2 regions of the Escherichia sp. HH091_1A genome follow, and region 1 is predicted to be linked to the other one. Evidence: predicted binding sites of a transcription regulator. Region 1 holds the regulator's gene; the other holds the start of a gene.
The links. The regulator LexA, encoded in region 1, represses DNA repair genes until DNA is damaged. The targets are predictions, from matches to a motif close to TNCTGTATGTACATACAGNA.

Region 1 (10,878 bases):
TATTATCGTATTGATTTGAGTTGAGGCTTTTATTAAAGTAATCTCTTGAACTTCCTATTATACTTGACATAATTTATCCACCTTTTTACCGAGCTGTATCATTCATATAATTCATTTGACAAAAAGTCACTATCAAAAATCGCTCATAATTTCTGATCTGTAGGCATACTTTCAAACGCATTTAAATAAATAGCGAGTTAACTTCAAGCAATGTATTTAAAAATGGAGTAATAATTATTGTCATGTTGATAATGGTGTCACCTGGCTATACAACACCTTACCTATGAAACAGAAAATCAACATTACAACAACAATAAGGGTTCTCGGTGTTTTTCCTGGAACATGGTAAAGTAAGGACATTCTTAACCCACACCTTGAGGTGCCCGATGGAAAAGACCACAACGCAGGAATTATTAGCGCAGGCTGAAAAACTCTGTGCGCAGCGTAATGTGCGCCTGACCCCGCAGCGCCTGGAAGTGTTACGCCTGATGAGTCTGCAGGATGGCGCTATCAGCGCTTACGATCTGCTTGATTTGCTGCGCGAAGCTGAACCGCAAGCCAAGCCGCCAACGGTTTATCGCGCGCTGGATTTTCTGCTTGAGCAAGGTTTTGTGCATAAGGTGGAATCCACCAACAGTTATGTGCTCTGTCATCTGTTCGACCAGCCCACCCATACTTCAGCCATGTTTATTTGCGATCGCTGCGGCGCAGTGAAAGAAGAGTGTGCAGAAGGCGTGGAAGACATTATGCATACGCTGGCGGCAAAAATGGGGTTTGCCCTGCGGCATAATGTGATTGAAGCACATGGGCTCTGTGCGGCATGCGTGGAAGTGGAAGCGTGTCGTCATCCTGAACAGTGCCAGCATGATCACTCTTTGCAGGTGAAAAAGAAACCGCGTTAAGAGGGCGTACATCCTTGTACACGTCGGGCAGGAGGGATTAATTACCAGCGATATTCATTGCGGGTTTCCCAATCCACGACCTCTTTTTCTGCCTGATCTTTCTGATAACCATAACGTTCCTGGATTTTACCGACCAGTTGATCACGTTTACCTTCAATGATCGTCATATCATCATCGGTCAGTTTGCCCCATTGCTCTTTCACTTTACCTTTAAACTGTTTCCAGTTACCGCCGGCTTCATCTTTATTCATAATCAAGACCTCATCGTTAGGTTGTGAATGAGAGTACGCTCACTTTTCTTCTGAACGTGAGATTAAGTGTAGTCAGGAATTTTACCCAGGATTATTTATTCAGAATTTTTAACCGTCACGTTGCTGCAAACCAGGTACCGTTGCGCCAGTGACGCTGCCAGATAGCTGCCAGAGAAAGCCCGCGCAGCGCCAGAAAGACAGTTAACGCCAACCACAAACCATGATTGCCCAGCCACGGCAGCGTAAGGAGCGTCAGGGCAAAACCTGCTGCTGCTACCGCCATACTGTTACGCATTTCAGCCGCACGCGTTGCGCCTATAAACATGCCATCCAGTAGATAACACCAGACACCGACCAATGGCAAAATCACCTGCCAGATAAGATAGCAGTCGGCCAGCTGCTGAATCTGGGTTAACGACGTCAACAACGCAATGATGTGTTCCCCTGCCAGTAAATAAATCACCGAAAACAGCAGTGCAACGATCCCCGACTGGCGGCACGCTGCGCGCCAGACCTCCAATAGCTGGCTCCCGTCGCGCGCACCGTACGCCTGACCTGAATGCGCTTCAACCGCGTAGGCAAAACCATCAAGCGCATAGGCGGTAAAGGTGAGTAGAGTCATCAGAACCGCGTTTACCGCGATGATGTCACTTCCAAGTCGTGCGCCAAGTACGGTGATCGCACCAAAACAGAGTTGCAGCAACAGCGAGCGCAGCATGATATCGCGGTTAAGCGCCAGCAAACGGCGGAAATTACCTCGCCAGGCTTTTTTCAGCATTTCGCCGGAGATACCGCGTGTTTTGATGATTTTACGCACTAGTAGCAGACCAATCAGCAATGTTGCATATTCCGCAATAACCGTCGCCAGCGCAGCGCCCTGCACGTTCATATGCAGCCCCATCACCAGCCAGACATCCAGCACTATGTTGAGAATATTGCCGGCTACTAACAAAATTACTGGCGCACGGGCATATTGCACGCCGAGTAGCCAGCCAAGTAACACCAGATTCGCCAGCGACGCCGGTGCGCTTAACCAGCGGATTTCAAGAAAGCGCCGCGCCTGTTCCAGCACTGCTTCGCTACCGCCAACAATATGCAGCGCCAGATCGATAATCGGCGTACGCAGTAGCGCAATTAACGCCCCAGCCCCCAGAGCCAACAGCAACGGCTGTACCAGCGCACGGGCTAATGCCTGGGGATTTTGGGCACCATAAGCCTGCGCAGTAAGCCCGGTGGTGCTCATGCGCAAAAACAGCAACAGCATAAAGAGAAAGCTGGTCGCCGTTGCACCAACCGCCACACCGCCCAGATAAACCGGACTATCAAGATGACCAATAACCGCCGTATCGACCAGCCCAAGCAACGGGACGGTGATATTGGAGAAAATCATGGGTAAGGCGAGATGCCAGAGTGCTTTATCAGATGAAGTGAGGAATGCCATGCAGACAAGCCTGATGAAGAGAGATGAAAAACAAACCGCGACGCCAGGCGGCATCGCGGTCTCAGAGATATGTCACAGCCAGTCGCCGTTGCGAATAACCCCAACCGCCAGCCCTTCAATCGTGAAGCTTTGCTGACGAAGGTCAACGACAATCGGTTTAAACTCACTGTTTTCTGGCAACAGTTCGACTTTATTGCCCTGTTTTTTCAGACGCTTAACGGTAACTTCGTCATCAATACGAGCGACGACGACCTGACCATTACGTACGTCCTGAGTTTTATGCACAGCCAGCAAGTCGCCATCCATAATGCCGATATCTTTCATCGACATCCCGCTGACGCGCAGCAGGAAATCCGCATTCGGTTTGAACAAGGAAGGATCAACCTGATAATGACCTTCAATGTGCTGCTGCGCCAGAAGCGGTTCACCGGCAGCCACACGACCTACCAGTGGCAACCCCTCTTCCTCTTCCTGTAACAGACGAATCCCGCGTGATGCGCCGGAAACAATTTCAATAACGCCTTTGCGTGCCAGCGCTTTCAGATGTTCTTCAGCCGCGTTTGGGGAACGGAACCCCAAACGCTGCGCGATTTCCGCACGCGTCGGCGGCATACCTGTCTGGCTGATGTGATCACGGATGAGATCAAACACCTCTTGCTGCCTGGCCGTTAACGCTTTCATTCCGCCCCCTGGGTGTATATACAGTTATGCTGTGAGTATATACAGCAAAAGGCGATTTTGGAACCATAAACTGCACAATAAACCAGAGATTTATCGAATTCTGGAAGGGTTATCCAAAATGCGACCATAACAGGATGCACCAGGTAATCACGGCGACGATAATCGCGATCAGTACCGCAGCGGACCCCATATCTTTAGCGCGTCCGGAAAGCTCATGGTATTCAGAGCCAATTCGGTCAACCACGGCTTCAATGGCACTATTGAGAATTTCCACAATCATCACCAGCATGACGGAGCTGATAAGCAGCACGCGAGTAATCGCGTCCACATCCAGCCAGCAGGCGATGACCACCGCCAACAATACCGCTACGCCTTCCTGACGGAATGCCGCTTCGTTGATCCATGCCGCGCGTAACCCCTTCCAGGAATAGCCAGCAGCTTTGATAATTCGAGTGAATCCAGTGGTATTATTGGCCATTGAAAGAACCTTTTTACATTATGAGCGTCAATATCAGTGTACCGTTAAATCCGATGATTCGGGTTTGCGTAACGCCGCGCGAAACATGAGCGGATACCACAGAATTTCCCATGAGTTTCTGCTATCCTTGCCGCGCATTTGCATTATTAACCAGAGGCTTTACATCGTTTATGTCCGGCTGGCCACGAATTTACTACAAATTACTGAATTTACCATTAAGCATCCTGGTAAAAAGCAAGTCTATTCCGGCAGATCCTGCCCCGGAACTGGGACTGGATACCTCTCGTCCAATTATGTACGTTTTACCGTACAACTCGAAAGCAGATTTGCTGACGTTGCGCGCCCAGTGTCTGGCACATGACCTGCCTGACCCCTTAGAGCCGCTGGAGATTGACGGCACGCTACTGCCGCGCTATGTGTTCATTCACGGCGGGCCGCGTGTTTTCACCTATTACACACCGAAAGAAGAGTCCATTAAGCTGTTCCACGACTATCTTGATTTGCATCGTAGCAATCCAAATCTGGATGTGCAGATGGTGCCAGTATCGGTGATGTTCGGTCGCGCGCCTGGGCGGGAAAAAGGTGAAGTGAACCCACCGCTGCGTATGCTAAATGGCGTGCAGAAATTTTTCGCCGTACTGTGGCTCGGTCGCGACAGTTTTGTGCGTTTCTCACCGTCAGTTTCTCTGCGCCGCATGGCCGATGAACACGGCACGGATAAAACTATCGCCCAGAAACTAGCGCGCGTGGCACGTATGCACTTTGCTCGTCAGCGTCTGGCTGCCGTAGGTCCACGTCTTCCTGCCCGTCAGGATCTGTTTAATAAGCTGCTCGCCTCCCGCGCCATTGCCAAAGCGGTAGAAGATGAAGCGCGCAGCAAAAAAATCTCCCATGAAAAAGCGCAGCAGAACGCCATTGCACTGATGGAAGAGATTGCGGCGAATTTCTCTTACGAGATGATTCGCCTGACTGACCGTATTCTGGGCTTCACCTGGAACCGACTTTATCAGGGCATTAACGTCCATAACGCTGAGCGCGTTCGCCAGCTGGCTCATGACGGTCATGAGTTGGTATATGTGCCTTGCCACCGCAGTCACATGGACTACCTGCTGCTTTCTTACGTGCTCTATCACCAGGGGCTGGTGCCACCGCATATCGCCGCCGGGATCAACCTGAACTTCTGGCCTGCCGGGCCGATTTTCCGCCGTCTGGGTGCGTTCTTTATTCGCCGTACGTTTAAAGGCAATAAGCTCTATTCCACCGTTTTCCGTGAGTATCTAGGCGAACTGTTCAGCCGTGGTTATTCCGTCGAGTATTTCGTGGAAGGCGGTCGTTCCCGTACGGGGCGTTTGCTGGATCCGAAAACCGGTACGCTGTCGATGACCATTCAGGCGATGCTGCGTGGCGGCACGCGTCCGATTACGCTGATTCCGATCTACATCGGTTATGAGCACGTCATGGAAGTGGGTACTTACGCCAAAGAACTGCGCGGTGCAACGAAAGAGAAAGAGAGCCTGCCGCAGATGCTGCGCGGTTTAAGCAAGCTGCGTAATCTCGGTCAGGGTTACGTCAACTTCGGTGAACCAATGCCGTTGATGACCTACCTTAACCAGCACGTACCAGACTGGCGTGAATCTATCGATCCCATCGAAGCGGTGCGTCCGGCCTGGTTAACGCCGACGGTCAATAATATTGCTGCCGATCTGATGGTACGCATTAACAACGCAGGCGCGGCAAACGCCATGAACCTGTGCTGTACTGCGCTTCTGGCGTCACGTCAGCGCTCACTCACCCGCGAGCAGTTAACCGAGCAACTCAACTGCTACCTGGATCTGATGCGCAATGTACCTTACTCCACGGACTCTACCGTTCCTTCAGCCAGCGCCAGCGAGCTTATCGATCACGCGCTGCAAATGAACAAGTTTGAAGTCGAGAAAGACACTATCGGCGACATCATCATTCTGCCGCGCGAGCAAGCGGTGCTGATGACCTACTATCGCAACAACATTGCGCATATGTTGGTGCTGCCTTCGCTGATGGCGGCAATTGTCACCCAGCATCGCCACATCTCCCGCGACGTATTGATGGAGCACGTCAATGTGCTTTACCCAATGCTGAAAGCGGAGCTGTTCCTGCGCTGGGATCGCGACGAATTGCCAGACGTTATTGATGCGCTGGCAAATGAGATGCAACGTCAGGGGCTGATTACCCTGCAAGATGATGAGTTGCATATCAACCCGGCGCATTCTCGCACGCTACAGCTGCTGGCCGCAGGCGCGCGCGAAACGCTGCAACGTTATGCCATCACCTTCTGGCTGTTGAGCGCCAACCCGTCGATCAACCGCGGTACGCTGGAAAAAGAGAGCCGCACCGTCGCGCAACGTCTCTCCGTGCTGCACGGTATCAACGCGCCGGAGTTCTTCGACAAGGCGGTGTTCAGTTCTCTGGTGCTGACACTGCGTGATGAAGGGTATATCAGCGATAGCGGCGACGCCGAACCGGCAGAAACGATGAAGGTGTATCAGTTGTTGGCGGAGTTGATTACATCAGACGTGCGTTTGACGATTGAGAGTGCGACGCAGGGCGAAGGGTAATCAGTGAGAATTGCCGGATGCGGCGCAAACGCCCTATTCGGCCTACCATGATCTGCAAATTCAATAAATTGCGATCTGTTGTGTAGGCCTTAGAAGCGCAGCGCATCAGGCAGTTTTGTCCACAAAAAAGCCGGATAATCCTCCGGCTTTTTCACATCATCAAATATGCCAGTAACTCATTGCCAGCCCTAAAAACAGCACCAGGCCAACATAGTTATTATTCATAAATGCTTTAAAGCAGGCTTCGCGCTCGCGGTTAGCAATCAGTTTTTGTTGATAAACAAACAGCGCACCTGCCACCAGAATTGACCAGTAATATCCCCAGCCTAAGCCATTTAACTCACCGATTATCGCCATCAGCACCAGTACGCCAATCTGCAAAATACCAATAATCAATTTATCGTACTGGCCGAACAAGATTGCAGTGGACTTAATGCCAATCTTCACATCATCATCGCGGTCAACCATCGCATACTGCGTGTCGTAAGCCACCGCCCAGAGAATATTGGCGAGGAACATTAACCAGCAACTCAACGGCACCGACTCACTCACAGCGGCAAAAGCCATTGGAATCGACCAGCCAAACGCCGCCCCCAGCACCACTTGCGGTAGATGGGTATACCGCTTCATAAACGGGTATACCCACGCCAGCGCCAGCGCGGCAATCGACAACAGAATGGTCATCGTATTCAGCGTCAGCACCAGTAAAAACGAAATCAGTACCAGCACGACAAACAGCGCACGCGCCTCTTTCTCCGTTACCGCGCCGCTGGGAAGTGGTCGGTTCGCCGTACGCTTAACATGACCATCAAACTTGCGGTCAGCATAATCATTCACCACACAACCAGCAGCGCGCATCAGCCAGACACCCGCGACAAACACCGCCAGGATCCAGAGCTGGGGAACGCCCGGCGTCGCTACCCACAGTGCCCATAATGTTGGCCAGAGCAGCAGTAACGCGCCAATTGGCTTATCCGTACGCATTAAGCGATGAAACGCCAGCAGCTTATTCTGCGTCAGACTCCACTCCATATTTTTTTCCTCTTAGTACAACGGTGACGCCGGTAAAAACAGTTCGGTTAGCAACAGCGGTTTACCGCTTAATCGCAGGCGGGAACGTCGCCCCCACAGTCCGGCATCACGGCCTATCTCAATAAAGTCCCGGGTTAATGTCGATGATGTGAACAGATAGCGTCCTAACGGCGTTTTACCCAATTTTTGTAACGCCAGCTCCGGCCCGCTTAACGTTGACTCAGGAACGACGGTACGACCGGCAAGCCACGGTTCACCATCGGCACATAACAAAATTTCACGTAACCAGTAACGGGACTCTTTCGGCAACAATGGCAGTTCTTCGTGGATTTCATTCTGCCCGACAAACCCTTCGCGGATCATCGTCACGCTCACTGTTTTTCCCTGCTGCTCAAAACGTTTCGTCATGGAATCTTCCAGCAACAACCAGTCGAGCAGTTGCGGATCCAGGGAAGGGATCTCTGTAAAATAGCGCAGCGCACGCAGTTGCGTTAACGCGGGGTGTGACATGCCGAACTCTCCGTTACATAACGTAAAGGCATTGTATCGCAGAAAAGTGTTTACGGGAGATGTATAGCAAATTAAGTGATCTAATGCGCAACAAAAACGCAACAATCGCATGAAGTGATAAAACGCTGTTGAACCTTACGCTTTGCCGATGCCCGTGCTGGCAAGAGCAACCAGAGGGGCATCACCGCCCGGGACGCCAGGAATGGTGATGTTTTCCTTTACTCACACACCTTTATTCTTTTTATGGATAGCTCGCCAACTTGCAGTAAAAATTGGGAAAAGCGCATGTTCATCATGAGATGTGGAGCCGAAAAGTGTTTCCGGAGTAATATTAACAGGCAGCATTTCATGTCTGGATTTAAAGATATAGGGGGAATTCCAATGGGTATCTTTTGTAGGATTCAACATATCATGTAAGCGCTGGGAGCTTACCACCATAACTGGCCCATCATCGACAGAGGAAAACAAGATAAAGATATTGTCGTTTTGTGTTAATTGCTTGGCGTTAAATGTTCTTAAATAATCGTCAACTTCTTTAAATATAGGTGATATATTATCACTGCGTATCCACTCTTTATAAAGATACCAGGCATTTTCTCTGATAATCTCATCCGATGATCGTAGAGCCTGATCGATAAGTTGGATAAAAAAATTATTATTTTGATCAATCAACCATTTATTCACACGAAATCTATTAATGAAAGTATTCATCTGTGTGACATCAAATTTCACCTTACTAAAACGATGTTGACGCATAAAAATATCGAACTTATCATCTTCATCATGATATAAATAGCTACGTATAATTGGATTGCTCACATAAGGATAATGACTAAATGTGTTTTTCATATTCTCAATAAAGTTTTTATTAACAATATTAAGAATTTTTAATTGTATCACCAGTTTGACTGCCAGAACGGATTTTAATTTCACTGCATTATCAGGCAACGTATTAATCATTTGGATAATGCCATTGATATAACCATCAAGATCTTCATTACCAAATATATCTGAGTAATCAATCGTTAATGCCAATTTCTCTGTAATGCAGTCTTTAAAATTCCCTGTCGACATTCGCACATTATCAAACATAACATTAGTCAGATTCGATTTAATAAATGATATTTCCTTATCAGAAAGAAAATATGCTCTGGTGAAGTGCGAAGCATAAAGATAACAATTATCGAAGTTTGAATTTTTAATCTGACATTCGCGAAAATTACTATGACCAAGTTGACTCTGCGAGAAGTCAACGGTATCAAGAATATTTTGGCTAAAATCAACACATTCGCCACTCGTTTTGAGAAAAATCACATTGTGTAAACGTCGACATTTAAATATGACATTATTAACTGTTGCCTTAGTAAAATTGCAATTCTCAATTTCTTTACATTCGAAAATTGCATGTTGTAGATTTGACGATAAAAAAGACACCTCCGAAATAACGTTACCTTTAAAATGGCAACTTGTTAAATCCAAATCAGACAGGTCGATATACCCCTGCGCATCTTTATCCATCAGAAAATCACAAGCACATTCTATTTCTTCATTTCTATAAAATTTTACGCTTATAATATCATTACTGATTGAGACTTCACGAAACATATTTATTGCATGATTTTTTTCGTTCCGTTGTTTTATATTTAAAAATATATCACTGATATAAATAAAATTTTCTCGATTTAAACCTGGCACCCCATTAAAATTACGTAGTAAATCAAGATCTAATTTATTATTTCCTTGCACCACATCATGTTTCATCAAAGAGTTATTGCCGCCAGAATTTGTGATATGACCTATCATAAAACCTCTGTATTACAGAAATAAAATAACCTGGAAAAGTAGCCTGAGCGTCCAGACACTACCGGCGAAAGGAAAAGAATCTCTGATATGGCATTGAGATAATGCACATTCTTAGTGAAGAAGAAGTGACGTACTATAAAAAATCGCTCATATCCCAGGAAAGAAGCACAAAAAAAGGTGCGCCAGGAGACGCACCAGTTGTTGCAAAATCAGCACTGTGGGGCGTAATTACCCCTTGCCTTTTACACTGCTGATAAAGGTGGAACGGGCAGATGTTGACCCCAGGCGTTCAGCTTCATCAAGCAGTTTTAACGCCTTATCAACATCACCTTTCGCGACAGCGTTTTTGATCGCGGTATTAAAATAACTTTCCGTGTCGTTGAGCATCGGCTCGCTTTTCTTCACCGGTGCCGGAGCGGGTGCGGCCACTGCTGGTGCTGCCGTGTTGCCTACCGTAACCGGAGCAGGCGCGGAAGAACCAAATAGAGGCCCCACCAACACGCTGGAACTGGAGTTCGTTTTCACTTTCAGTTTCAGTAAGCCATCGGTGGTATGACGAGCAACCGGATCGGGAATATCCGGGATCGAGTTACCGACGCCTTTGGCATAGGCTTTTGCCGGGTCGAGCAGTTGGGTCGTCTGCTGGAGATCTTTTTCCGTGGTAAAGACCAGTACATAAAGTTTCTGCTGCCCCAACGCCGGTGTCAGGCGCATAACGCCTTCCAGACGGTCTGCACTCATCACGCCTGGTTCCTGGTAGGTGAAATAACTGCTGGGGAAGAAGGCTGATGGGGTCATGTTCTGATCAAGAATCAGCACGTTCGGCGCAAATACGCTGGTTTGTTTGTTCACTTCGCTGGTCAGCGTTAGTGTCAGTTCGCCAATGTTTGCCGGGACGCTGTACGCAGCAACCGGACCACTGATGCCGGGGACTTTCAGTTGTTGGCCGCCGGTCGCCAGTTGGGTGGTCTGGGTTTTAGATTGATCGACCGGTGTCCAGGTGAGTTGTTGCAGCGCGGCAGATGGAATGGCTGGCGCGTCGCTGGTGTTTTGCGGTACGTAGTTAACATCGGCAAGGCTGATTCCAGGCGCGCTTGCCAGCAACCCTGCTGATAAACAGAGGGCGATGAGACTTTTATTCATTTTCATTGTTTTCACCTCAAAATCTGGAGTTCAGCGGTAGCCA
Region 2 (10,878 bases), 250 kb from region 1:
CAGCCATTTTTTTCGGTAAGGTAAGATGTTTTATCATTGCTTTTATATCCTTATTTATCAGTTATTTGCTATTTAAATTATTCCATGCGTTCATAAACAGTACTGCATTTTCATAGACTTGCTCTGGCGTCATGCCGGGGCGATATAGCGCAGAACCGAGGCCAAAGCCGTTTGCGCCGTGGCTCAGATAACGCGCCATTGTGTCTGGAGTGATACCGCCAACCGGTAACATCGGAACGGATTGTGGAATAACCGCACGCCAGGCTTTGGTGACTTCAGGCGTAATTTGTTCAGCCGGGAACAGCTTGATGGCATTGGCGCCATGTTCAATGGCAGCAAAAGCTTCGGTGGGCGTAGCGACGCCAGGCGCACAATACATACCCAGCGCACGGGCACGACGGATCACCGCAGTATCGCAATGCGGCATCACGATAATCTGGCCTCCAGCCTCTTTAACCGCGACGACTTGTTCCACCGAAAGCACAGTTCCGGCTCCCACCAGGCAGTCCTTAGGCAGGGCGTCGCGCAGTAAACTGATACTTTGCAACGGCTCCGGCGAGTTCATGGGAATCTCAATCAGGCGAAATCCAGCGGCATACAGCTTTTCACCGATGGCGACAATCTCATCCGGTTTCACGCCGCGTAAAATGGCGACTAACCTGGTTTTTTGCAAAAGCGTATTAAATGGCATGAGTACATTCCCTGGCGTTGGTGGAGAGTAGCCCGGCAGCGTGGGCGATTCGCCATAACCCCTGTTCAGTGGCATTAGGAATGGCGTGTAGCTGTCTGTCGGGAAAAACGTGGCTGAATGCTTGTGAATAGCGGCTGTTCAGAGTGGCGCTACCGATTAAGGCGATCGGTGTTGTGGCGGGTAAATCACGTAGCAAACTGGATGCCAGACCGCATAATTCATGGCCTATCAGTAATCCTGAAAGGTAATCCCCCTGTGAGGACGGCGTAAGATTACTGGTCAGCAGGCGCGAACGGGTCGAAAACAGCGTCGATAATAATCCGGTCTGATGATGCTCTTGTGCCGCTGTCAGCCCGTGGGCGAAGGCATCCCAGTGCGGTTCATCTCCCGAACGCATGGTGGCACCGAGAATCGAATGGCGGGATAAAACATCAAATAACTCGCCTGTCATAAAGGTTCGAAAATCGGTAATGGTGTTGTTTTCAACTACAGCCCATTTCGCATGTGTGCCAGGTAAGCCAATCAGCACAGGCATACCCTGATGGATCGCGTTTTGCAGGGCCGGTTCCATCGAGATAGCACCGAAGATTTGTGTCTCTTCACCACGCATCACTTCGGGCATTTCACCTTCTTTAATCACGCCAGGAATAATGTGCAGCATTGTCTGCTGCTGGTGGATAACAGGCGTCAACTGCTTTGCCAGACCCTCGAGAGTGACCGGGCAAGGTAAATAAGCTGCGGGTTGCCACCCTTGCGCACTGCCGATCATGCCGCAAGCCAGAACCGGGCATGGGGATTGTGCCAGCCAGTCGCCGCAGACACGTAAAAACGTATCGTGGAAAGCGTCCTCACGTGTTGCTGCCTGGGAGGGTAATTTCATGATCCCCCACGGGAATTCACGTTTTTCTTGTGGATTGGGTGAGTCGCCAAAACGCCATGCCCGAAGCGATGACGTTCCCCAGTCCAGGGCAATAAATGAGGTGTTTCCCGACATTAGCCGTTTCCTTTAGTCATGGTTTATTTATTTTTGTGAACGTGCTTACCCCAGCCCAGTTCAGCGGATATCTCTTCTGCACAGGATTTGACGTAAGGTGCCAGTTCTTCCAGACGCGCCAGTGACATATACGTAGTGGTACTGGCGACAGAAATAGCCGCCACAATTTCATCCCGGGCGTTGTAAACCGGCGCTGCAACGCAACGGATAGTCGGCTCGTTCTCTTCCAGATCAAAAGCAAAACCACTGGCGGCATAACGACGCATGTTCTGAATAAATGCGCCCAGTTTTGTTTCATCACCACAGGTCTTAAACAGCGTGCGCCACTCTTCTTCTGTTCGGTTGAGGATCAATGCCTTGCCGATGCCGGTGATTGCCAGTGGCATGCGATGGCCTGGGCGTGAGCGCATTTCCAGCCCGCGCTGGCTGTTGATCTTCTCCAGATACAGCACTTCGTCGCCTTCAACGATCCCCAGATGCACGGTGTCCAGGGTGTAACGGGCAAGGCGTTGCAAAACGGGCAGCGCAACTTCGTACAGCGAGGTGCTTTCCAGCGCTCTGGCACCGAATTCGATCAGTTTGGCGCCCAGTTGGTAGCCCTGCGTTGGGACGTGGCGCAGGTAGCGTTGTTCCACCAGAACGGTGACTAAACGATGGGTTGTGCTCCGGGTCGTGCCGGTGAACTCGCCGATACTTTTCAGGTCATGGCAGCCGTTATAAACAGCATTAAGAACCGCCAGCCCGCGTAATAACGTTTGTGCGCCAGCGGTGGTTGAAGAGGTATCTGCCATACGTTTCTCCTTATGATATTGCTGAAGTGTTCCACATAATGACGTGGGGAAAAGGTGATATATCCCACAATATAAACTACGTCTCATATTGTGGGATAAAATAATAAAAATTAAGGATCGTTTTGCGTAGCGCCTCGCAGGAAACTTCTTTCAAACTGGACGTTTGTACAGCACAATTCTATTTTGTGCGGGTAAGTAATGAGGCTGGAGGCGTTGTGGATATCTCAATCATGGTTTACGCAGTTATTGCGTTGGTGAGCGTGGCGATTGGCTGGCTGATTGCCAGTTATCAGCATGCGCAGCAAAAAGCCGAGCAATTCGCTGAACGTGAAGAGATGGTCGCGGAGTTAAGTGCGGCAAAACAACAAATTACCCAAAGCGAACATTGGCGTGCTGAGTGCGAGTTACTCAATAATGAAGTGCGCAGTCTGCAAAGCATTAACACCTCGCTGGAGGCGGATCTGCGTGAAGTCACCACGCGAATGGAGGCTGTACAGCAACATGCTGACGATAAAATTCGCCAAATGATCAACAGCGAACAGCGCCTCAGTGAGCAGTTTGAAAACCTCGCCAACCGTATTTTCGAGCACAGCAATCGCCGGGTTGATGAGCAAAACCGTCAGAGTCTGAACAGCCTGTTGTCGCCACTACGTGAACAACTGGACGGTTTTCGTCGTCAGGTTCAGGACAGTTTCGGTAAAGAAGCACAAGAACGCCATACCCTGACTCACGAAATACGCAATCTCCAGCAGCTCAACGCGCAAATGGCCCAGGAAGCGATCAACCTGACGCGTGCGCTGAAAGGCGACAATAAAACCCAGGGCAACTGGGGCGAGGTAGTATTGACGCGTGTGCTGGAGGCTTCCGGTCTGCGTGAAGGGTATGAATATGAAACCCAGGTCAGCATCGAAAATGACGCCCGCTCGCGGATGCAGCCGGATGTCATCGTGCGGTTGCCGCACGGAAAAGATGTGGTGATCGACGCCAAAATGACGCTGGTCGCCTATGAACGCTATTTCAACGCAGAAGACGACTACACCCGCGAAAGCTCGCTACAGGAACATATCGCGTCGGTGCGTAACCACATCCGCTTGCTGGGACGTAAAGATTATCAACAGCTGCCGGGGCTACGAACCCTGGATTACGTGCTGATGTTTATCCCTGTTGAGCCCGCATTTTTACTGGCGCTTGACCGCCAGCCGGAGCTGATCACCGAAGCGTTGAAAAACAATATCATGCTGGTTAGCCCGACCACGCTGCTGGTGGCGCTGCGCACTATCGCCAACCTCTGGCGCTATGAGCATCAAAGCCGCAACGCTCAGAAAATAGCCGATCGTGCCAGCAAGTTGTACGACAAAATGCGCTTGTTTGTCGATGATATGTCCGCGATTGGTCAAAGTCTCGACAAAGCGCAGGATAACTATCGCCAGGCAATGAAAAAACTCTCTTCAGGTCGCGGAAATGTGCTGGCGCAAGCAGAAGCGTTTCGCGGTTTAGGAGTAGAAATTAAACGCGAGATTAATCCGGATTTGGCTGAACAAGCGGTGAGCCAGGATGAAGAGTATCGACTGCGGTCGGTACCGGAGCAGCCGAATGATGAAGCTTATCAACGCGATGATGAATATAATCAGCAGTCGCGCTAGCCCATTGGGGGTAGTTAAGCCGGGTAGAAATCTAGGGCATCGACGCCCAATCTGTTACACTTCTGGAACAATTTTTTGATGAGCAGGCATTGAGATGGTGGATAAGTCACAAGAAACGACGCACTTTGGTTTTCAGACCGTCGCGAAGGAACAAAAAGCGGATATGGTCGCCCACGTTTTCCATTCCGTGGCATCGAAATACGATGTCATGAATGATTTGATGTCTTTTGGCATACATCGTTTGTGGAAACGCTTCACGATTGATTGCAGTGGCGTACGCCGCGGGCAGACCGTGCTGGATCTGGCAGGCGGTACTGGCGACCTGACAGCGAAATTCTCCCGCCTGGTGGGTGAAACTGGCAAAGTGGTCCTTGCTGATATCAATGAATCCATGCTCAAAATGGGCCGCGAGAAGCTGCGTAATATTGGTGTGATTGGCAACGTTGAGTATGTTCAGGCGAACGCTGAGGCGCTGCCGTTCCCGGATAACACCTTTGATTGCATCACCATTTCGTTTGGTCTGCGTAACGTCACTGACAAAGATAAAGCTCTGCGTTCAATGTATCGCGTTCTGAAACCTGGCGGCCGACTGCTGGTGCTTGAGTTCTCGAAGCCGATTATCGAGCCGTTAAGTAAGGCCTATGACGCTTACTCCTTCCATGTGCTGCCGCGTATTGGCTCACTGGTCGCGAACGACGCTGACAGCTACCGTTATCTTGCTGAATCTATCCGCATGCATCCCGATCAGGACACCCTGAAAGCTATGATGCAGGATGCTGGATTCGAAAGTGTCGACTATTACAACCTGACGGCAGGGGTTGTGGCGCTGCATCGTGGTTATAAGTTCTGACAGGAGACCGGAAATGCCTTTTAAACCTTTAGTGACGGCAGGAATTGAAAGTCTGCTCAACACCTTCCTGTATCGTTCACCCGCGCTGAAAACGGCCCGCTCGCGTCTGCTGGGTAAAGTTTTGCGCGTGGAGGTAAAAGGCTTTTCGACGTCATTGATTCTGGTGTTCAGCGAACGCCAGGTTGATGTGCTGGGTGAATGGGCGGGCGATGCTGACTGTACCGTTATCGCCTACGCCAGCGTGTTGCCGAAACTTCGCGATCGCCAGCAGCTTGCCGCGTTAATTCGCAGCGGTGAGCTGGAAGTACAGGGCGATATTCAGGTGGTGCAGAACTTCGTTGCACTGGCAGATCTGGCCGAGTTTGACCCTGCGGAATTGCTGGCGCCTTATACTGGTGATATCGCCGCTGAAGGTATCAGCAAAGCCTTGCGCGGAGGCGCGAAGTTCTTGCATCACGGCATTAAACGCCAGCAACGTTACGTGGCGGAAGCCATTACCGAAGAGTGGCGTATGGCGCCAGGTCCACTTGAAGTAGCCTGGTTTGCGGAAGAAACGGCAGCCGTTGAACGTGCCGTGGATTCCCTGACCAAACGGCTGGAAAAACTGGAGGCTAAATGACGCCAGGTGAAGTACGGCGCCTATATTTCATCATTCGCACTTTTTTAAGCTACGGACTTGATGAACTGATCCCTAAAATGCGTATCACCCTGCCGTTACGACTATGGCGATACTCATTATTCTGGATGCCAAATCGGCATAAAGACAAACCTTTAGGTGAGCGACTACGACTGGCTCTGCAAGAACTGGGGCCAGTGTGGATCAAGTTCGGGCAGATGCTGTCTACCCGCCGCGACCTTTTTCCTCCGCATATTGCCGATCAGCTGGCGTTATTGCAGGACAAAGTTGCTCCGTTTGATGGCAAGCTTGCGAAGCAACAGATTGAAGCTGCAATGGGCGGTTTGCCGGTAGAAGCGTGGTTTGACGATTTTGAAATCAAGCCGCTGGCGTCGGCTTCTATTGCTCAGGTTCATACCGCACGATTGAAATCGAATGGCAAAGAGGTGGTGATTAAAGTTATCCGCCCGGATATTTTGCCGGTCATTAAAGCGGATCTGAAACTTATCTACCGTCTGGCTCGCTGGGTGCCGCGTTTGCTGCCGGATGGTCGCCGTCTGCGCCCAACCGAAGTGGTGCGCGAGTACGAAAAGACATTGATTGATGAACTGAATTTGCTGCGGGAATCTGCCAACGCCATTCAGCTTCGGCGCAATTTTGAAGACAGCCCGATGCTCTACATCCCGGAAGTTTACCCTGACTATTGTAGTGAAGGGATGATGGTGATGGAGCGCATTTACGGCATTCCGGTTTCAGATGTCGCAGCGCTGGAGAAAAACGGCACCAACATGAAATTGCTGGCAGAACGCGGGGTGCAGGTGTTCTTCACTCAGGTCTTTCGCGACAGCTTTTTCCATGCCGATATGCACCCTGGCAACATCTTTGTAAGCTATGAACACCCAGAAAACCCGAAATATATCGGCATTGATTGCGGGATTGTTGGCTCGCTAAACAAAGAAGATAAACGCTATCTGGCGGAAAACTTTATCGCCTTCTTTAATCGCGATTATCGCAAAGTGGCAGAGCTACACGTCGATTCAGGCTGGGTGCCGCCAGATACCAACGTTGAAGAGTTCGAATTTGCCATTCGTACGGTCTGTGAACCTATCTTTGAGAAACCGCTGGCCGAAATTTCGTTTGGACATGTACTGTTAAATCTGTTTAATACGGCGCGTCGCTTCAATATGGAAGTGCAGCCGCAACTGGTGTTACTCCAGAAAACCCTGCTCTACGTCGAAGGGGTAGGTCGCCAGCTTTATCCGCAGCTCGATTTATGGAAAACGGCGAAGCCTTTCCTGGAGTCGTGGATTAAAGATCAGGTCGGTATTCCTGCGCTGGTGAGAGCATTTAAAGAAAAAGCGCCGTTCTGGGTCGAAAAAATGCCAGAACTGCCTGAACTGGTTTACGACAGTTTGCGCCAGGGCAAGTATTTACAGCACAGTGTTGATAAGATTGCCCGCGAGCTTCAGTCAAATCATGTACGTCAGGGACAATCGCGTTATTTTCTCGGAATTGGCGCTACGTTAGTATTAAGCGGCACATTCTTGTTGGTCAGCCGCCCTGAATGGGGGTTGATGCCCGGCTGGTTAATGGCAGGTGGTCTGATCGCCTGGTTTGTCGGTTGGCGCAAAACACGCTGATTTTTTCATCGCTCAAGGCGGGCCGTGTAACGTATAATGCGGCCTTGTTTAATCATCATCTACCACAGAGGAACATGTATGGGTGGTATCAGTATTTGGCAGTTATTGATTATTGCCGTCATCGTTGTACTGCTTTTTGGCACCAAAAAGCTCGGCTCCATCGGTTCCGATCTTGGTGCGTCGATCAAAGGCTTTAAAAAAGCAATGAGCGATGATGAACCAAAGCAGGATAAAACCAGTCAGGATGCTGATTTTACTGCGAAAACTATCGCCGATAAGCAGGCGGATACGAATCAGGAACAGGCTAAAACAGAAGACGCGAAGCGCCACGATAAAGAGCAGGTGTAATCCGTGTTTGATATCGGTTTTAGCGAACTGCTATTGGTGTTCATCATCGGCCTCGTCGTTCTGGGGCCGCAACGACTGCCTGTGGCGGTAAAAACGGTAGCTGGCTGGATTCGCGCGTTGCGTTCACTGGCGACAACGGTGCAGAACGAACTGACCCAGGAGTTAAAACTCCAGGAGTTTCAGGACAGCCTGAAAAAGGTTGAAAAGGCGAGCCTCACTAACCTGACGCCCGAACTGAAAGCGTCGATGGATGAACTACGCCAGGCCGCGGAGTCGATGAAGCGTTCCTACGTTGCAAACGATCCTGAAAAGGCGAGCGATGAAGCGCACACCATCCATAACCCGGTGGTGAAAGATAATGAAGCTGCGCATGAAGGCGTAACGCCTGCCGCTGCACAAACGCAGGCCAGTTCGCCGGAACAGAAGCCAGAAACCACGCCAGAGCCGGTGGTAAAACCTGCTGCGGACGCTGAACCGAAAACCGCTGCACCTTCCCCTTCGTCGAGTGATAAACCGTAAACATGTCTGTAGAAGATACTCAACCGCTTATCACGCATCTGATTGAGCTGCGTAAGCGTCTGCTGAACTGCATTATCGCGGTGATCGTGATATTCCTGTGTCTGGTCTATTTCGCCAATGACATCTATCACCTGGTATCCGCGCCATTGATCAAGCAGTTGCCGCAAGGCTCAACGATGATCGCCACTGACGTGGCCTCGCCGTTCTTTACGCCGATCAAGCTGACCTTTATGGTGTCGCTGATTCTGTCAGCGCCGGTGATTCTCTATCAGGTCTGGGCGTTTATCGCCCCAGCGCTGTATAAGCATGAACGTCGCCTGGTGGTGCCGCTGCTGGTTTCCAGCTCTCTGTTGTTTTATATCGGCATGGCGTTCGCCTACTTTGTGGTCTTTCCGCTGGCATTTGGCTTCCTTGCCAATACCGCGCCGGAAGGGGTACAGGTATCCACCGACATCGCCAGCTATTTAAGCTTCGTTATGGCGCTGTTTATGGCGTTTGGTGTCTCCTTTGAAGTGCCGGTGGCAATTGTGCTGCTGTGCTGGATGGGAATTACCTCGCCAGAAGACTTACGCAAAAAACGTCCGTATGTGCTGGTTGGCGCATTTGTTGTCGGGATGCTGCTGACGCCGCCGGATGTCTTCTCGCAAACGCTGCTGGCGATCCCGATGTACTGCCTGTTTGAAATCGGTGTCTTCTTCTCACGCTTTTACGTTGGTAAGGGTCGAAACCGGGAAGAGGAAAACGACGCTGAAGCAGAAAGCGAAAAAACTGAAGAATAAATTCAACCGCCCGTCAGGGCGGTTGTCATATGGAGTACAGGATGTTTGATATCGGCGTTAATTTGACCAGTTCGCAATTTGCGAAAGACCGTGATGATGTTGTAGCACGCGCTTTTGACGCAGGAGTTAATGGGCTACTCATCACTGGCACTAATCTGCACGAAAGCCAGCATGCGCAAAAGCTGGCGCGTCAGTATTCGTCATGTTGGTCAACGGCGGGCGTACATCCTCACGACAGCAGCCAGTGGCAAGCAGCGACCGAAGAAGCGATCATTGAACTGGCCTCGCAGCCAGAAGTGGTGGCGATTGGTGAGTGTGGCCTCGACTTTAACCGCAACTTTTCTACACCAGAAGAGCAGGAATGTGCTTTTGTTGCTCAGCTACGCATTGCTGCAGAATTAAACATGCCGGTATTTATGCACTGTCGCGATGCCCACGATCGGTTTATCACCCTGCTGGAACCGTGGCTGGATAAACTGCCTGGTGCAGTTCTTCATTGCTTTACCGGTACACGTGAAGAGATGCAGGCGTGCGCGGCGCGTGGAATTTATATCGGCATTACCGGTTGGGTTTGCGATGAACGACGCGGGCTGGAGCTGCGGGAATTGTTGCCGTTGATTCCGGCGGAGAAATTGCTGATCGAAACTGATGCGCCGTATTTGCTCCCGCGCGATCTCACGCCGAAGCCATCATCCCGGCGCAACGAGCCAGCCCATCTGCCCCATATTTTGCAACGTATTGCGCACTGGCGTGGAGAAGATGCCGCATGGCTGGCTGCCACCACGGATGCCAATGTTAAAACACTGTTTGGGATTGCGTTTTAGAGTTTGCGGAACTCGGTGTTCTTCACACTGTGCTTAATCTCTTTATTAATAAGATTAAGCAATAGCATGGAGCGAGCCTCACCGTCGGGTTCGGTGAAAATGGCCTGAAAACCTTCGAACGCGCCTTCGGTAATAATCACCTTATCACCCGGATAAGGGGTTGCCGGATCGACAATGTCTTTCGGTTTATATACCGATAGCTGATGAATCACCGCCGATGGGACTATCGCTGGCGACGCACCAAAGCGCACGAAGTGGCTGACACCGCGGGTCGCGTTGATAGTCGTGGTATGAATGACTTCTGGATCAAATTCCACAAACAGGTAGTTGGGGAACAATGGTTCACTGACTGCAGTACGTTTGCCACGCACGATTTTTTCCAGGGTGATCATCGGTGCCAGGCAATTCACAGCCTGTCTTTCGAGGTGTTCCTGGGCACGTTGAAGTTGCCCGCGCTTGCAGTACAGTAAATACCAGGATTGCATAATGACTCTTATCCGTTTAATCGGGGCGCAAGGATAGCAAAAGCTTTACGCTAAGTTAATTATATTCCCCGGTTTGCGTTATACCGTCAGAGTTCACGCTAATTTAACAAATTTACAGCATCGCAAAGATGAACGCCGTATAATGGGCGCAGATTAAGAGGCTACAATGGATGCCATGAAATATAACGATTTACGCGATTTCCTGACGCTGCTTGAACAGCAGGGTGAGCTAAAACGTATCACGCTCCCGGTGGATCCGCATCTGGAAATCACTGAAATTGCTGACCGCACTTTGCGTGCCGGTGGGCCTGCGCTGTTATTCGAAAACCCTAAAGGGTACTCAATGCCAGTGCTGTGCAACCTGTTCGGTACGCCGAAGCGCGTGGCGATGGGCATGGGGCAGGAAGATGTTTCGGCGCTGCGTGAAGTGGGTAAATTATTGGCTTTTCTGAAAGAGCCGGAGCCGCCAAAAGGTTTCCGTGACCTGTTTGATAAACTGCCGCAGTTTAAACAAGTATTGAACATGCCGACAAAGCGACTGCGTGGTGCGCCCTGCCAACAAAAAATCGTCTCTGGCGATGACGTCGATCTTAACCGCATTCCCATTATGACCTGCTGGCCGGAAGATGCCGCGCCGCTGATTACCTGGGGACTGACAGTGACGCGCGGCCCGCATAAAGAGCGGCAGAATCTGGGCA

Region 2: a site for LexA is predicted at 2,630-2,649, ahead of rmuC (DNA recombination protein RmuC). Genes of this name have one in related genera too.

What each region holds. Positions count from the first base shown of each region.
Region 1 covers NZ_AP025747.1:4,942,494-4,953,371, reverse strand. The annotation lists gene QUF14_RS24525 (DUF2713 family protein) at 1-70, opposite strand, end outside; gene zur (zinc uptake transcriptional repressor Zur) at 387-902, shown strand; gene QUF14_RS24515 (CsbD family protein) at 944-1,153, opposite strand; gene dinF (MATE family efflux transporter DinF) at 1,269-2,594, opposite strand; gene lexA (transcriptional repressor LexA) at 2,667-3,275, opposite strand; gene dgkA (diacylglycerol kinase) at 3,385-3,753, opposite strand; gene plsB (glycerol-3-phosphate 1-O-acyltransferase PlsB) at 3,924-6,347, shown strand; gene ubiA (4-hydroxybenzoate octaprenyltransferase) at 6,507-7,379, opposite strand; gene ubiC (chorismate lyase) at 7,392-7,889, opposite strand; gene QUF14_RS24480 (SopA family protein) at 8,112-9,692, opposite strand; gene malM (maltose operon protein MalM) at 9,921-10,841, opposite strand.
Region 2 covers NZ_AP025747.1:4,694,585-4,705,462, forward strand. The annotation lists partial or broken gene QUF14_RS23370 (Bug family tripartite tricarboxylate transporter substrate binding protein) at 1-37, opposite strand, end outside; gene QUF14_RS23375 (2-dehydro-3-deoxy-6-phosphogalactonate aldolase) at 62-691, opposite strand; gene QUF14_RS23380 (2-dehydro-3-deoxygalactonokinase) at 681-1,685, opposite strand; gene QUF14_RS23385 (IclR family transcriptional regulator) at 1,709-2,476, opposite strand; gene rmuC (DNA recombination protein RmuC) at 2,692-4,119, shown strand; gene ubiE (bifunctional demethylmenaquinone methyltransferase/2-methoxy-6-polyprenyl-1,4-benzoquinol methylase UbiE) at 4,214-4,969, shown strand; gene ubiJ (ubiquinone biosynthesis protein UbiJ) at 4,983-5,588, shown strand; gene ubiB (ubiquinone biosynthesis regulatory protein kinase UbiB) at 5,585-7,225, shown strand; gene tatA (Sec-independent protein translocase subunit TatA) at 7,304-7,573, shown strand; gene tatB (Sec-independent protein translocase protein TatB) at 7,577-8,092, shown strand; gene tatC (Sec-independent protein translocase subunit TatC) at 8,095-8,871, shown strand; gene tatD (3'-5' ssDNA/RNA exonuclease TatD) at 8,913-9,695, shown strand; gene rfaH (transcription/translation regulatory transformer protein RfaH) at 9,692-10,180, opposite strand; gene ubiD (4-hydroxy-3-polyprenylbenzoate decarboxylase) at 10,347-10,878, shown strand, end outside.